DNA from 2 places in the Methylobacterium sp. WL8 genome. Region 2 is predicted to be linked to the other one. Evidence: predicted binding sites of a transcription regulator. Region 2 holds the regulator's gene; the other holds the start of a gene.

The links. Region 2 encodes HrcA, which represses chaperone genes, less so after heat shock. Its sites were predicted from a motif close to GTTAGCACTCNCNNNNNGNGAGTGCTAAC; they were not measured.
Region 1: groES (co-chaperone GroES) is a predicted target of HrcA. The motif match lies at 3,935-3,963, and genes of this name have one in related genera.

The regions. Positions count from the first base shown of each region.
Region 1 is NZ_VRVF01000038.1:39,105-46,289, forward strand. Features, by position in the region: gene glyS (glycine--tRNA ligase subunit beta) at 5-2,212, shown strand; gene FV234_RS14930 (DUF559 domain-containing protein) at 2,421-2,816, shown strand; gene FV234_RS14935 (magnesium transporter CorA family protein) at 2,823-3,821, opposite strand; gene groES (co-chaperone GroES) at 4,031-4,318, shown strand; gene groL (chaperonin GroEL) at 4,403-6,055, shown strand; gene FV234_RS14950 (DNA methyltransferase) at 6,360-7,185, shown strand, end outside.
Region 2 is NZ_VRVF01000060.1:8,713-15,897, forward strand. Features, by position in the region: gene FV234_RS19010 (penicillin-binding protein activator) at 1-37, shown strand, start outside; gene FV234_RS19015 (DMT family transporter) at 53-883, opposite strand; gene hemW (radical SAM family heme chaperone HemW) at 930-2,108, opposite strand; gene rdgB (RdgB/HAM1 family non-canonical purine NTP pyrophosphatase) at 2,158-2,790, opposite strand; gene rph (ribonuclease PH) at 2,787-3,500, opposite strand; gene hrcA (heat-inducible transcriptional repressor HrcA) at 3,648-4,742, shown strand; gene FV234_RS19040 (DUF1236 domain-containing protein) at 4,913-5,518, opposite strand; gene FV234_RS19045 (MFS family transporter) at 5,788-7,137, shown strand; gene FV234_RS19050 (superoxide dismutase family protein) at 7,179-7,185, opposite strand, start outside.

The DNA.
Region 1 (7,185 bases), on a different contig from region 2:
GCGCATGCCCGATTTGCTGCTCGAACTCCGCTCCGAAGAAATCCCGGCCCGCATGCAGCGGCGTGCGGCCGAGGACCTGAAGAAGCTCGTCACCGACGCCCTGGTCGAGCGCGGCTTCCTCTACGACGGCGCCAAGGCCTTCGCGACGCCGCGCCGCCTGGCGCTCCACGTCGCCGGCCTGCCCGCCCGCGGCGAGGCCGTGCGCGAGGAGCGGCGCGGGCCGAAGGTCGGCGCGCCGGATGCGGCGGTGCAAGGCTTCCTGCGCGGCGCCGGCCTGACGAGCCTCGACCAGGCGCAGACCGTCGTCGACCCGAAGAAGGGTGAGTTCTACCTCGCGGTGATCGAGAGGCCCGGCCGCGCGACGCTGGACGTGCTGGCCGAGATCCTGCCCGCGATTATCAAGAGCTTCCCCTGGCCGAAATCCATGCGCTGGGGCGCGGCCTCGGCGCAGGCGGGGGCCTTGCGCTGGGTGCGTCCGCTGCAATCGATCGTCGCGACCTTCGGCCCGGAGACCGAGACGCCGGACGTGGTGCCGTTCGAGGTCGGCGGGATCGTGGCCGGGGCGACGACCTACGGCCACCGCTTCCTGGCGCCGGAAGCGATCGAGGTGCGGCGCTTCGACGACTACGTCCAGAACCTGGAGCGCGCCAAGGTCGTGCTCGACGCGGACCGCCGCAAGGACATCATCCTGCACGACGCCCGCGACCTCGCCTTCGCCCGCGGCCTCGAACTTGTGGAGGACGAGGGCCTGCTGGAGGAGGTCGCCGGCCTCGTGGAATGGCCGGTGGTGCTGATGGGCACCTTCGACCAAAGCTTCCTCGACATCCCGGGCGAGGCGGTGCGCGCGACCATCCGCGCCAACCAGAAATGCTTCGTGGTTCGTGAAGCCGGCGGCGCGCTGGCGCCGGCCTTCATCCTGGTCTCGAACCTCGTCGCCTCGGACGGCGGGGCCGCGATCACCGCCGGCAACGAGCGCGTCGTCCGCGCCCGGCTCTCGGACGCGAAGTTCTTCTGGGAGACGGACAAGGCGATCCGCCTCGAAGACCGGCTACAGAGGCTCGACACCATCGTGTTCCACGAGAAGCTCGGGACGCAGGGCGAGCGGGTGCAGCGCATCGCGGCGCTCGCGAAGGAACTGGCGCCGCTGGTCGGCGCCGATCCCGAGCTGGCGGAGCGCGCCGCGCGCCTCGCCAAGGCCGACCTCGTCACCGAGATGGTCGGCGAGTTCCCCGAGCTGCAGGGTTTGATGGGGGCTCGCTATGCCGCTCTCCAGGGCGAGCACCCGAGCGTCTGCGCTGCGATCGAGGAGCATTACAAGCCGGTCGGGCCGTCCGACCGGGTGCCGACCGACCCGGTCTCGGTGGCGGTGGCGCTCGCCGACAAGCTCGACACGCTGGTCGGGTTCTGGGCGATCGACGAGAAACCGACTGGGAGCAAGGACCCGTATGCGTTGCGGCGGGCCGCTTTGGGGGTCGTGCGACTCGCGGTCGATTGTTCGCTAAGATTGAGTCTGACGCAGGCTTTTGCGTTCGCATATCTTGCAAGGTCATTGACTCCAGACGAATCAAGCTACTTCAAGCGAAGCCATAACGAGGGTATCCCAAGCCAGCGCACGACTTCGGATATTGTAAAAAATGCGGGTATCCCCGGGTCGAGTTTTGCGGATTTGGTCGATGGCAAAGGAAGTCTTCTCACCTTTTTCGCCGATCGCCTCAAAGTCTACCTCCGCGAAAAAGGCGCCCGCCACGACTTGATCGACGCGGTCTTCGCGCTTCCCGGCCAGGACGACCTGCTGATGGTCGTCCGCCGCGTCGAGGCGCTCGGCGCCTTCCTCGACACCGAGGACGGCAAGAACCTGCTCGCGGGGGTGAAGCGCGCCTCGAACATCCTCCGGATCGAGGAGAAGAAGGACGGCCGCGCCTACGACGCCGAGCCCGACGCCGCGCTCGCCGCCTCCGGCCAGCCCGAGGAGCGGGCGCTCGCCGAGGCGCTGGCGACCGCCCGGACCGAGGCCTCGGCCGCGGTCGCGAAGGAGGATTTTGCCGGCGCGATGCGGGCGCTCTCGCAGCTGCGTGCCCCGGTGGACGCCTTCTTCGAGCACGTCACCGTCAACGCCGACGACCCGCGCCTGCGCGAGAACCGCCTCACCCTCCTCAACGCGCTGCGCGCCGCCACCCGCGAAGTCGCGGATTTCTCGGCGATCGTGGGATAGTGCGCGGGTCCCTTCTCCCAGGGGGAGAAGGACAGGATGAGGGGCGTGAGGCGTCAGGAAGGACCGCGCCGGTCGCAACGTGTCTGCCGGATTCGGTCCGGCAGCGACATGGGCTCGTCGATCGGCCGACGCTGTCGACCTTGCGCGCAGTTCGGTGGCGTTACGCCCCTCATCCCAACCTTCTCCCCCTGGGAGAAGGAGCCATGTCGTGGAAGACGCGGGATTTCCGCCACCGTCGCGCCGTGAGGCCTTTATGGAGCAGATCGCTTACGCGCGGGGTTTGCGTCGCACGCAGACGCGAGCCGAAGCCAAGCTCTGGTCCGTGCTCCGAAGGCGCCAACTGAACGGGTGGAAGTTCCGGCGCCAGTGCCCCATCGATCGCTATGTTGCGGATTTCGTCTGCATCGAGGCGAACCTCATCGTGGAAGTGGATGGCGCGACCCATTCCACGATGCAGGAATGCGAGCGGGATGCGGTTCGCACCCGTACCCTTGAATCCTGCGGTTTCGCGATCCTGCGCGACACCAACGCCGAGATCGCCGAAAACCTCGACGGCGTGCGCGAGACGATCCTCGCCGCGGTCGAGCGGCGGCTCTCCGTCTGATGCGTCTCAGAACCAGCCCTTGATCCGGAACACCACGATCGGGATGATCGCGCTGGCGAGGATCAGGCTTAGGGCGTAGGGGTAGCCGTAGGCCCAGTCGAGCTCGGGCATGTGCTTGAAGTTCATCCCGTACATCGAGGCGATTAGCGTCGGCGGAACGCCGACCACCGAGACGACGGTGAGCACGCGGAAGACGTTGTTCTGTTCGATGTTGATCAGGCCCAGGGCCGCGTCGAGGAGGAACTGGACGTTCTCCGAGAGCCGCGTCTCGAACTCGTCGAGGGATTCGATGTCCCGGCGGATCGTCTCGAAGCGGGCGTCGGTCTCCTCCTGAGCCAGCACCTGCTCGCAGGCGCCGGCGACGAAGGGCACGATGCGCTCGAGCCCGAGCAGGCTCGCCCGGATCTTGCCGAGCACCTTCCCGCGGCGGGCGATGCCCCGCAGGATGCGCCGCAGCGCCAAGTCCCGCCGGCGCGGGGGCGCCGCCTCGTCGGATTTCGCGGGCCGGGCGCGCACGTCGAAGTCGAAGATGCGGGTGGAGAGCCTGTCGAGCTCGGCGCCCATGTCCTCCAGGGAGTCGGCCAGGCTGTCGACGAGCTCCTCCATCAGCAGCAGGAAGACCGCGATCCCGGTCTTGGCCTCCTCGCCCTCGTGGACCCGCTTGCGCACCTCGGCGAAGGCGCGCAGCTCATGGAATCGCACCGTCACGAGGTGGTCCTTCGTCAGCACGAAGCCGAGTGGGTTCAGGACCGAATCGGTGCTCTCGAAGGTGATCATCGGCGTCGAGAGCGACAGGCCGTTCTTCAGCCGGCGCAGGCGGCTCGAACTCTCGACCTCCGACAGCGCCTTGCGCGAGGGCACCCGGACGCCGGTGGCCTCCTCGACCGCGCGGGCCTCCTCGGGCGTCGGGTCGTTGAGGTCGATCCACACGGCCTGCGTCGGGACGGCGGCGGCGCCCGCCTCGCTCGGCGCGAGCGCGCCCTCCGGTCCGTGCAGGCTCAGCATGGCAGGATCATCCGTCGGCGCGTGCGATCAGGGGAGAAACCCGGCGCGCGACGGCCGTCGCAGGGTGCGACAGACTTGACTCGCCAAGGGGCCGCGGCTATCTCGCCCGCAGCCTTGGCACTCATCTTTCGAGAGTGCTAACGGCAGGGTTGGACGCGGACCACCGCGGCATCAACGCCGTTTCGCGAATTCAAACAAGAGGGCAGCTCATGAAGTTCCGTCCGCTGCACGACCGGGTCGTCGTCCGCCGCATCGAAGGCGAAGAGAAGACCAAGGGCGGCATCATCATCCCCGACACCGCCAAGGAGAAGCCGCAGGAAGGCGAGATCGTCGCCGTCGGCCCGGGCGCCCGCGACGAGGCCGGCCGCATCAACGCGCTCGACGTCAAGGCCGGCGACCGCGTCCTGTTCGGCAAGTGGTCGGGCACCGAGGTCAAGATCGACGGTCAGGACCTCCTGATCATGAAGGAATCCGACATCATGGGCGTCGTCGCCTAAGGTCTTCGGACACCTGACTTAAACCGCCCTTCGAGGCCCGAACCGGTCTTGGGGCTTCCCCACCAACGAAAAGGAATCCTGCACATGGCAGCGAAAGACGTTCGTTTCTCCTCCGACGCGCGCGACAAGATGCTCCGTGGCGTCGACATCCTCGCGGATGCCGTCAAGGTGACGCTCGGCCCCAAGGGCCGCAACGTCGTGATCGAGAAGAGCTTCGGCGCGCCGCGCATCACCAAGGACGGCGTCACCGTCGCCAAGGAGATCGAGCTCGCCGACAAGTTCGAGAACATGGGCGCCCAGATGGTGCGCGAAGTGGCCTCGAAGACCAACGACATCGCCGGTGACGGCACCACCACCGCGACCGTGCTCGCCCAGGCGATCGTCCGCGAAGGCGCCAAGTACGTCGCCGCCGGCATGAACCCGATGGACCTGAAGCGCGGCATCGACCTCGCCACGGCCGCCGCGGTGAAGGACATCATCGCGCGCTCCAAGAAGGTCGCCTCGTCCGAGGAGGTCGCCCAGGTCGGCACGATCTCGTCGAACGGCGACAAGGAAATCGGCGAGATGATCGCCCACGCCATGCAGAAGGTCGGCAACGAGGGCGTGATCACGGTCGAGGAGGCGAAGACCGCCGAGACCGAGCTCGACGTCGTCGAGGGCATGCAGTTCGACCGCGGCTACCTCTCCCCGTACTTCATCACGAACGCGGAGAAGATGGTCGCCGAGCTCGAGGACCCCTACATCCTCATCCACGAGAAGAAGCTGTCGTCGCTCCAGGCGATGCTGCCGGTGCTCGAGGCCGTGGTGCAGACCGGCAAGCCGCTGGTCATCATCGCCGAGGACATCGAGGGCGAGGCGCTGGCCACCCTCGTGGTGAACAAGCTGCGCGGCGGCCTCAAGGTCGCGGCCGTGAAGGCTCCGGGCTTCGGGGACCGCCGCAAGGCGATGCTCGAGGACATCGCGATCCTGACCCAGGGCCAGATGATCGCCGAGGACCTCGGCATCAAGCTCGAGAACGTCACCCTGCCGATGCTCGGCCGCGCCAAGCGGATCCGCATCGAGAAGGAGACCACCACGATCATCGACGGTTCGGGCGAGAAGGCCGACATCGAGGCCCGCGTCGGGCAGATCAAGGCGCAGATCGAGGAGACCACCTCGGACTACGACCGTGAGAAGCTCCAGGAGCGCCTGGCCAAGCTCGCCGGCGGCGTCGCGGTCATCCGCGTCGGCGGCGCGACCGAGGTCGAGGTCAAGGAGAAGAAGGACCGCGTCGACGACGCGCTCAACGCCACCCGCGCGGCTGTCGAAGAGGGCATCGTCCCCGGCGGTGGCACCGCCCTGCTCCGCGCCAAGAAGGCGGTCGCCGCCCTCTCGAGCGACAACCCCGACGTCCAGGCCGGCATCAAGATCGTGCTGAAGGCGCTCGAGGCCCCGATCCGTCAGATCGCCCAGAACTCGGGCGTCGAGGGCTCCATCGTCGTCGGCAAGATCACCGACAACACCTCTTCCGAGACCTACGGCTTCAACGCCCAGACGGAAGAGTACGTCGACATGATCCAGGCCGGCATCATCGACCCGGCCAAGGTCGTGCGCACCGCCCTGCAGGACGCGGCCTCGGTCGCCGGCCTGCTCGTCACCACCGAGGCCATGATCGCCGACTCTCCGAAGAAGGACAGCGGCGCCTCCATGGGCGGCGGCGGCGGCATGGGCGGCATGGGCGGCGGGATGGACTTCTAAGTCCCAGCCACCATCGCAAGGTCGGAAAGAGGGTCGCCGCAAGGCGGCCCTCTTTTCGTTTGCGTCCGCCATGCTTGGGAGACTCTAGATTTATTTTTTCTCCCGAATGGCGCTGGTGATCGGCCCGCGAGCGATATGCGCATATGCTAAAATTTCAGCAAGTCGCTCTAAAATATCGTTTATTTCCAGACACCGCGGGTACTTTCAAGGGAGAGCGATCTTCCAAAGCCAATCTAGCATATGACTTGAGGTTGATTTCTCGACCTGGATGAGATTTCCTTCCGTTCGGCGGGGGGAGACGGGTTTGGACGTCGAGGGCTTCATCGAACGCTGGACCGCACGCGAGGGCGGTGCGGAGCGCGCGAACTACCAGATGTTCCTCAGCGAGCTCTGCGACGTGCTCGGCGTACCCCGACCGGAGCCGGCCGGCGGCGACACCGCCCGCAACGACTACGCCTTCGAGCGCGCCGTGCGCCTGCGCGCGGGCGACGGCGGTACGGCTCCCCGGCGCATCGACCTCTACCGGCGCGGGCACTTCATCCTCGAAGCCAAGCAATCGCGCTTTCCCGGCGCGAAGAACGCGCCGCGGCAGGTCTCCGCCGCCCAGCTCTCCCGGCTTGCCGCCGAACCGGAACAGCTCGGGCGCCGGGCCGCCACGAAGGGCTGGGACGTGATGATGCAGAACGCCCGGCGCCAAGCCGAAGGCTACGTCTTCCTGTTGGATCCCGAGCATGTGGCACCGCCCTTCCTCATCACCTGCGATGTCGGCCACGCGCTGGAGGTGTTCGCCGATTTCTCCGGGACCGGGCGGGCCTACGTGCCGTTTCCCGACCGCCAGGGCTTCCGCATCTTTCTCGAAGACCTGCGCGACCCGGCGGTGCGCACCCGGCTCGCGGCGATCTGGACCGACCCGGGCAGCCTCGATCCGGCGCGGCATGCGGCCAGGGTCACTCGCGAGATCGCCGCGCGGCTCGCCGCCGTGAGCAAGGCGCTCGAGGCGGACCATGCGCCCGAGGAGGTCGCCCACTTCCTGATGCGCTGCATTTTCACGATGTTCGCCGAGGGCGTGGACCTGCTGCCGAAGGGCAAGTTCACCAAACTGCTGGCAGAATGCGCCGAAAGCCCGGGCG
Region 2 (7,185 bases):
CCCCGCCCCCCGGGCGCTGGCCAAGCCCGGAACCTGAACCCGCCGCCCCCGCTCAGCCATGGCCGATCATCGCCGCGCCTGCCGCGATGACGAGGCAGGCGGCGATGCGGCCGGCGGTGAGGCGTTCCTTCAGGACGAAGCGGCCGAGAAGCGCGGCGAAGACGACGCTGGTCTCGCGCAGCGCCGAGACCGGCCCCATCGCCCCGAGCCGCATCGCCCAGATCACCGCGGCATAGGCTAGCAGCGAGGCGGCGCCGCCCCCGACGGCGCGGGCTAGCGCGGCCGGCGTCCCGCCGAGCGCCGCGGGTCCGCGCGTCAGCAGGAGCCAGAGCGGAAAGGCGAGGTGAAAGGTGAACATCGCCGCCGTGTAGGCGACCCAGTCGCCCGACAGCCGCACGCCGATGCCGTCGATCAGCGTGTAGGCGGCGATCGTCGCGGCGGTGCCCAGCGCCGCGAGCACGGTGCCCCGCGACAGCCCGGCCTTACCCAGCGACAGCGACAGGATCCCGCCGCTCACCAGCGCGATCCCGACGGCGCCGACGGTGCCGGGCACCTCGGAGGCGAAGACGCCCGCGCCGAGGGCGACCAGGGCCGGCGAGGCGCCGCGGGCGATCGGATAGGTCTGGCCGAGGTCGCCGGTGCGGTAGGTGACGATCAGCAGCGCGTTGTAGGCGATGTGGATCAGCCCCGAGGCGACGGCGTAGGGCCAGCTCGCCGCGGCCGGCAACCCGACCGCGAGCGCCACGGCGAGCCCGAGCCCGCCGACCGCGAGGTTCATCACGCTCATGGTCCAGAGGCGGTCGGCGCCCCCGCGCAGCAGCGTGTTCCAGCCCGCATGCAGCAAAGCCGCGAAGAGGACGAGGGCGACGACGGCCGGCGTCATCGCGGGCTCATGGCTTGTGGATCATCTTGCACGAGGGCGATCGAACTCACGCGGCCAGGCTCGCCACCACGGCGTTCAGCACCGGGGCGCCCCGCGCGGTCGCGGCGATGCGGCCGTCGGGCAGGCGGGCGACCAGGCCGTCTCCGACGAGGGCGTCGATGCGCGCTCCGTCGAGCGGCCGGCCCTTCAGCGCCGCGTAGCGCGCGGGGTCTATGCCCTCCGACAGGCGCAGGCCCATCATCAGGAACTCGTCGCCCTGGTCGGCGCCCGCGATGGTCTCGGTCTCGGAGATGCCGTGGCCGTCGCGCTCGACCCGGGCGAGCCAGGCCTCCGGCGCCTTCTCGGTGACGGTGCCGAGGCGGCCCGCCTCCGTGACCAGGCGGCCATGCGCGCCGGGGCCGATGCCGGCATACTCGCCGTAGCGCCAGTAGAGCAGGTTGTGGCGCGACTGCGCGCCGGGGCGCGCATGGTTCGAGATCTCGTAGGCCGGAAGCCCGGCCCGGTCGCAAACCTCCTGGGTCACGTCGTAGAGGGTGCGGGCCGCCTCGTCGTCGGGCGGCACGAGCCGGCCCGCGGCGGCGAGGCCGTAGAACGGCGTCCCCGGCTCGATGGTGAGCTGGTAGAGCGAGAGGTGCTCGGCCGCCCGGCCGATCGCCTGGGTGAGTTCCCGCCGCCAGGCCTCGGCGGTCTGGTTCGGGCGGGCGTAGATCAGGTCGAACGAGCTGCGGTCGAAGGCGCCCTGCGCGACCCGGATCGCGGCGAACGCCTCCTCGGCGCTGTGCAGCCGCCCGAGGCTCTTGAGGGAGGCGTCGTCGAAGGCCTGGACGCCCAGCGAGACGCGGTTGACCCCAGCCGTGCGGTAACCCCGGAACCGCCCGGCCTCGACGCTGGTCGGGTTGGCCTCCAGCGTGATCTCGGCGTCGGGCGCGACGCCCCAGGCCTCGCCCACCGCGTCGAGGATGCCGGCGACGGTGCCGGGCTGCATCAGCGAGGGCGTGCCGCCGCCGAGGAAGACGCTCGACACGGTGCGGCCGGGCGTGCGGGCGGCCACGTGCGCGATCTCGGCGCGGAAGGCCGCGAGGTAGCGCACTTCGTCCACCGGCGCGTGGCGCACGTGGCTGTTGAAGTCGCAATACGGGCACTTCGAAGCGCAGAAGGGCCAATGCACGTAGACGCCGAAGCCCGCGTCGCGGGTCGGGTGGTCCGGGCCTGAACGGTCGATCATCGCACGCGATGTGCTCGCGTGCGCGCCGTTTGGCAATCGTGCGATGGGTTCAGGTCGGGCGACGCAGGCATGCGGCGGCGAGCGCCACGAAGGCGCGCGCCCGGTGAGAGAGGGCGTTGCCGGTCTGCCAGTCGACCCCGTGCTTCTCCTCCGACGAGATTTCGCCGAAGGTTCGGTTAGAGCCGTCCGGCCGGAACATCGGGTCGTAGCCGAAGCCGGCGGTGCCGCGGGGCTCGACGAGGTCGCCGAAGACGCGGCCCTCGAACAGCTCGACATGGCCGTCGGGCCAGGCCAGCACCAGCGCCGAGACGAAGTGCGCGCGCCGGTCGGTCGCCCCGCGCAGGGCGAGTTCCGCGGCGATCCGCGCCATCGCGCCGGCGAAATCCTTGGACGGGCCGGCCCAGCGGGCGGAGAACAGGCCGGGCGCCCCGTCGAGGGCGGCGACGCACAGGCCCGAATCGTCGGCGAAGGCCGGCAGGCCGGTGGCCTCGGCGGCGGCGATCGCCTTGATTGCCGCGTTCTCGGAGAACATCGTGCCGGTCTCGTCCGGCTCGGCGAGCCCGAGTTCGCCCGCCGAGACCGCCTCGACGCCGAACGGCGCCAGCAGCTCGCGCATCTCGACCAGCTTGCCGGCATTGTGGGTCGCGATGACGACCTTGCCCGTGAGGATGCGGTGGCTCATGCGATCGCCTGCTTCTGGAGGGCGACGAGGTCGGCGACGCCGCCCTTGGCGAGCCGCAGCAGTTCGAGCAGCTCGGCTTCCGAGAACGGCTTCCCCTCGGCGGTGCCCTGCACCTCGACGAGGCCGCCGGTGCCGGTGATGACGAAGTTGGCGTCGGTCTCGGCGCCCGAATCCTCGGCGTAGTCGAGGTCGAGCACGGCCGCGCCCTTGACGATGCCGCAGGACACCGCGGCGACGTGGTCGCGCAGCGGGTCGACCGAGATCATCGAGCGGGCGCGCATCCAGGCGAAGCACTCGTGCAGCGCGACCCAGGCGCCGGTGATCGCCGCGGTGCGGGTGCCGCCGTCGGCCTGGATCACGTCGCAGTCGACGGTGATCTGCTTCTCGCCCATGGCCGGCAGGTTGGTGACGGCGCGCAAGGATCGCCCGATCAGCCGCTGGATCTCCTGCGTCCGCCCCGAGGGCTTGCCGGAATTGATCTCGCGGCGGGTGCGCTCGTGCGTCGCGCGCGGCAGCATCGAATACTCGGCCGTCACCCAGCCCTTGCCGGAGCCGCGCAGCCAGTGCGGCCCGCGCTCTTCGAGGGAGGCGGTGCACAGCACCTTGGTCTCGCCGAAGGTCACGAGGCAGGAGCCTTCCGCGTAGCGGGCGACCGACCGTTCCAGCGTGACCGTGCGCAACTCGTCGGCCGCGCGCTTCGAGGGCCGCATGCGGCGTTCTCCCGGTTCGAAATTCCGAGCCGGGTGCTTAGGCTGCGTCGCCTCGGGCGGCAACCCGACGCGCCGCAACGTCATCGCATCGCCGACGGATTGATCCGCGGGCTTCGCCGGGACACAATCGCCGGGCAGGAACCGCGCGTGACCGAGTTTTCGAGATCCATTTCCCAACCTCCGCAGGTGCAGGCGCTCGCCGCGCTGAACGAGCGCGCCCGCGAGATCTTCCGACAGATCGTCGAGGGATACCTGTCCACCGGCGAGCCGATGGGATCGCGCAACCTCGCACGCATCCTGCCGATGGCCCTGTCGCCGGCCTCGATCCGCAACGTGATGTCCGACCTGGAGCAGGCCGGGCTGATCTTCGCCCCGCACACCTCCGCCGGGCGCCTGCCGACGGAGCTGGGCCTGCGCTTCTTCGTCGACGCGATGCTGGAGCTCGGCGACGTCGGGCGCGAGGAGCAGGAGCGGATCGAGGCGCAGATGCGCGCCGCCGCCTCCGGCCACACCTTCGCGTCGGTGCTGGCCGAGGCGTCGAGCCTGCTCTCGGGCGTCTCGCGCGGCGCCGGCGTGGTGCTGACGACCAAGACCAACGTGCAGCTCAAGCACATCGAGTTCGTGCGGCTCGACCCGGCCCGCGCCCTGGTGGTGCTCGTCTCCGACGACGGCTCGGTGGAGAACCGCCTGCTCGACCTGCCGCCGGGCCTGCCCGCAAGCGCGCTGCAGGAGGCTTCGAACTACCTCAATGCCCGGTTGCACGGCCGCACCCTCGGGGGCCTGCGCGCCGAGATCGAAGCGGGCCGGCAGGCGATGAAGCGCGAGCTCGACGCCATCACCGAGCGGCTGGTCGACGCCGGGCTTGCCGTCTCGGTCGGGCCCACCGAGGCACGCCAGCTGATCGTGCGCGGCCAGGCCAACCTGCTCGACGACCTGCGCGCGATCGAGGATCTGGAGCGGATGCGGCTGCTGTTCTCGGACCTCGAGACGCAGAAGGACGTGATCGACCTGCTCGCCCGCGCCGAGGGCGGCGACGGGGTACGGATCTTCATCGGCTCGGAGAACAAGCTGTTTTCGCTCTCCGGCTCCTCGCTGATCGCCGCCCCGTTCCGCGACGGTTCGCAGACGATCGTCGGCGTGGTCGGCGTCATCGGCCCGACCCGGCTCAACTACGCCCGCATCGTCCCGATGGTGGACTACACCGCGCGGGTGGTCTCGCGGATGATGGACCGCGGGACGTAACTTTTCGCCAGGCAGGTAACGTGCGGTCGTCGGCGTGCTCGATCGATCGCGGGGTCCTTCTCCCAGTGGGAGAAGGACAGGATGAGGGGCGTGACCTCTCCGGAGATGTCACACCCCTCACCCCAACCCTCTCCCTATGGGAGAGGGGGCAGGCGGCGCTTCTTTCGGCCTCAGCCGCGGATCACGTCCACGATCTGGTAGGTGTCCGGATCGACGATGACGATGTCGTCGTCCACGAGGACGTAGCTGTAATCCTCGTATTCCGGGGCCAGCTCGACGATCGCCGGCGGGAGCCGGTGCAGTTCGTAGCTGCGAGCGATGGCCGTTCCGACCGTGAGCGCGAAGGCGCCGGCCGCCAGCCGCGGCACGCCGCTGCGGAACAGGTCCTGGCGGAACCGGGTGCGCTCGGCGCCGCCGAGACGCCCGTAGGCGCCTCGGGCCTCGCCGCCGCCACGCGGACCGCGGGCGCCGCGATCGGGACGTCCGTCACGCTCGCCGCGAGCGCCCGGTCCGTCGCGGTCGCCACGTCCATCGCGGGCTCCGGGGCCGTCACGATCACCCCGGCCGTCACGGGCGCCAGGACCGTCGCGGTCGCCACGTCCTTCGCGCGCGCCATCGCGGTCACCGCGCGCGCCCGCCTTGTCGTCGCGCGCGCCGGGCTTGCCGCCCGGACCGTCCTCGCGCATCGCACCGCCGGGGCCGCCCTGGCCGAAGGCCGTCGCCGTGCCCAGCACCAGGACCGCGGCCGTCACCGTTCCGCGAAAGATCTTGTTCATGGCGTTCGAATCCGTCCCATTCTTGATGAAAGGCCGCGTCCTTCGCCGACCGGCGACGTCACCGGCCCGAAACGGCACAGTGCCGGAAAGCGTTCCGTCGTGCCGCGCCGCCCGAGCGAGGGTGCGAGACGCCGTCGCGAGACGCGTGTGACGGCGGCGGTGGGCCGTCCCGCCCGAAGGGTTTCGCACCCTAGGCGGCTCCCCTCCCCGCCTGTAACTTCGCCGGTATCAAGAATGCGCCGTCCCAAGGACGGAGACAGGGAGCCAGCATGTCCGACTCGATCGGGATCGCGCCATCCGCCGAAGACGTGGCGGCCGACCGCCGCCGCCGCATCAAGGCGATCGTCGCGTCGTCTTCGGGTAACTTGGTCGAGTGGTACGACTTCTACTGCTACGCCTTCTTCGCGATCTACTTCGCCTCGTCGTTCTTCCCGAAGGGCGACTCCACCAGCCAGCTACTGCAAACCGCCGGCATCTTCGCCGTGGGATTCTTCATGCGGCCGATCGGCGGCTGGCTGTTCGGGCGCATCGCCGACCGCGTCGGGCGCCGCACCTCGATGGTCATCTCCGTGATGATGATGTGCGTCGGCTCGCTGTTCATCGGCCTGCTGCCGACCTACGAGACCGTCGGCGCCGCCGCCCCCGTCCTGCTGCTGCTGGCGCGCATGCTCCAGGGCCTCTCGGTCGGCGGCGAGTACGGCACCAGCGCCACCTACATGAGCGAGGTCGCGCTCAAGGGTCAGCGCGGCTTCTTCGCCTCGTTCCAATACGTGACGCTGATCGGCGGTCAGCTGCTCGCCTCGCTGGTGCTGATCGTGCTGCAGTTCGCGATGACCGAGGCCCAGCTCCACAGCTACGGCTGGCGGATCCCGTTCTTCATCGGCGCAGGTGCGGCCGTCGTCGCGCTGTATCTGCGCCGCTCGCTCGCCGAGACCGCGGGCTCCGACAAGGAGAACGCCGGCACCTTCTCCGAGCTCGCCAAGCATTGGCGCGCGTTCTGCGTGGTGCTGGCCTACACGGCTGGTGGTTCTTTGGTGTTCTACACCTTCACCACGTACATGCAGAAGTACCTCGTCAACACCGCGCACTTCGACAAGGGCACCGCCTCGCGCACGATGACCGCGGTGCTGCTGGTCTACATGCTGGTGCAGCCGGCCTTCGGCGCGCTGTCCGACAGGATCGGGCGCAAGGCCAACATGCTGCTCTACAGCGGCCTCGGCACGCTGATGGTGGTGCCGCTGATGACGGCGATCGGCGCGACGCAGGACCCCTACGTCGCCTTCGGCCTGATCACCCTCGGGCTTCTGGCGGTGAGCTTCTACACGGGCATCAGCGGCATCGTGAAGGCGGAGCTGTTCCCGACCAAGGTCCGCGCGCTCGGCGTCGGCCTGTCCTACGCGCTGGCCAACGCCACCTTCGGCGGCACCGCCGAATACGTGGCGTTGTGGTTCAAGGAGGCGGGGATGGAATCGAGCTTCTTCTGGTACGTCACCATCCTGCTGGCCATCGCCTTCGTCGCCTCGCTGATCATGCCGAACCCGAAGGTCCACGGCTATCTCGACGGCGACGGCACGGTGGAGGAGGCGCTGGGCGCCAAGGGCCGGCTGGCGCGGGCGTAGCAGGTTTCCCTCCCCCCGCAGGGGGGAGGGAAGCGCCTGCGCTACTTG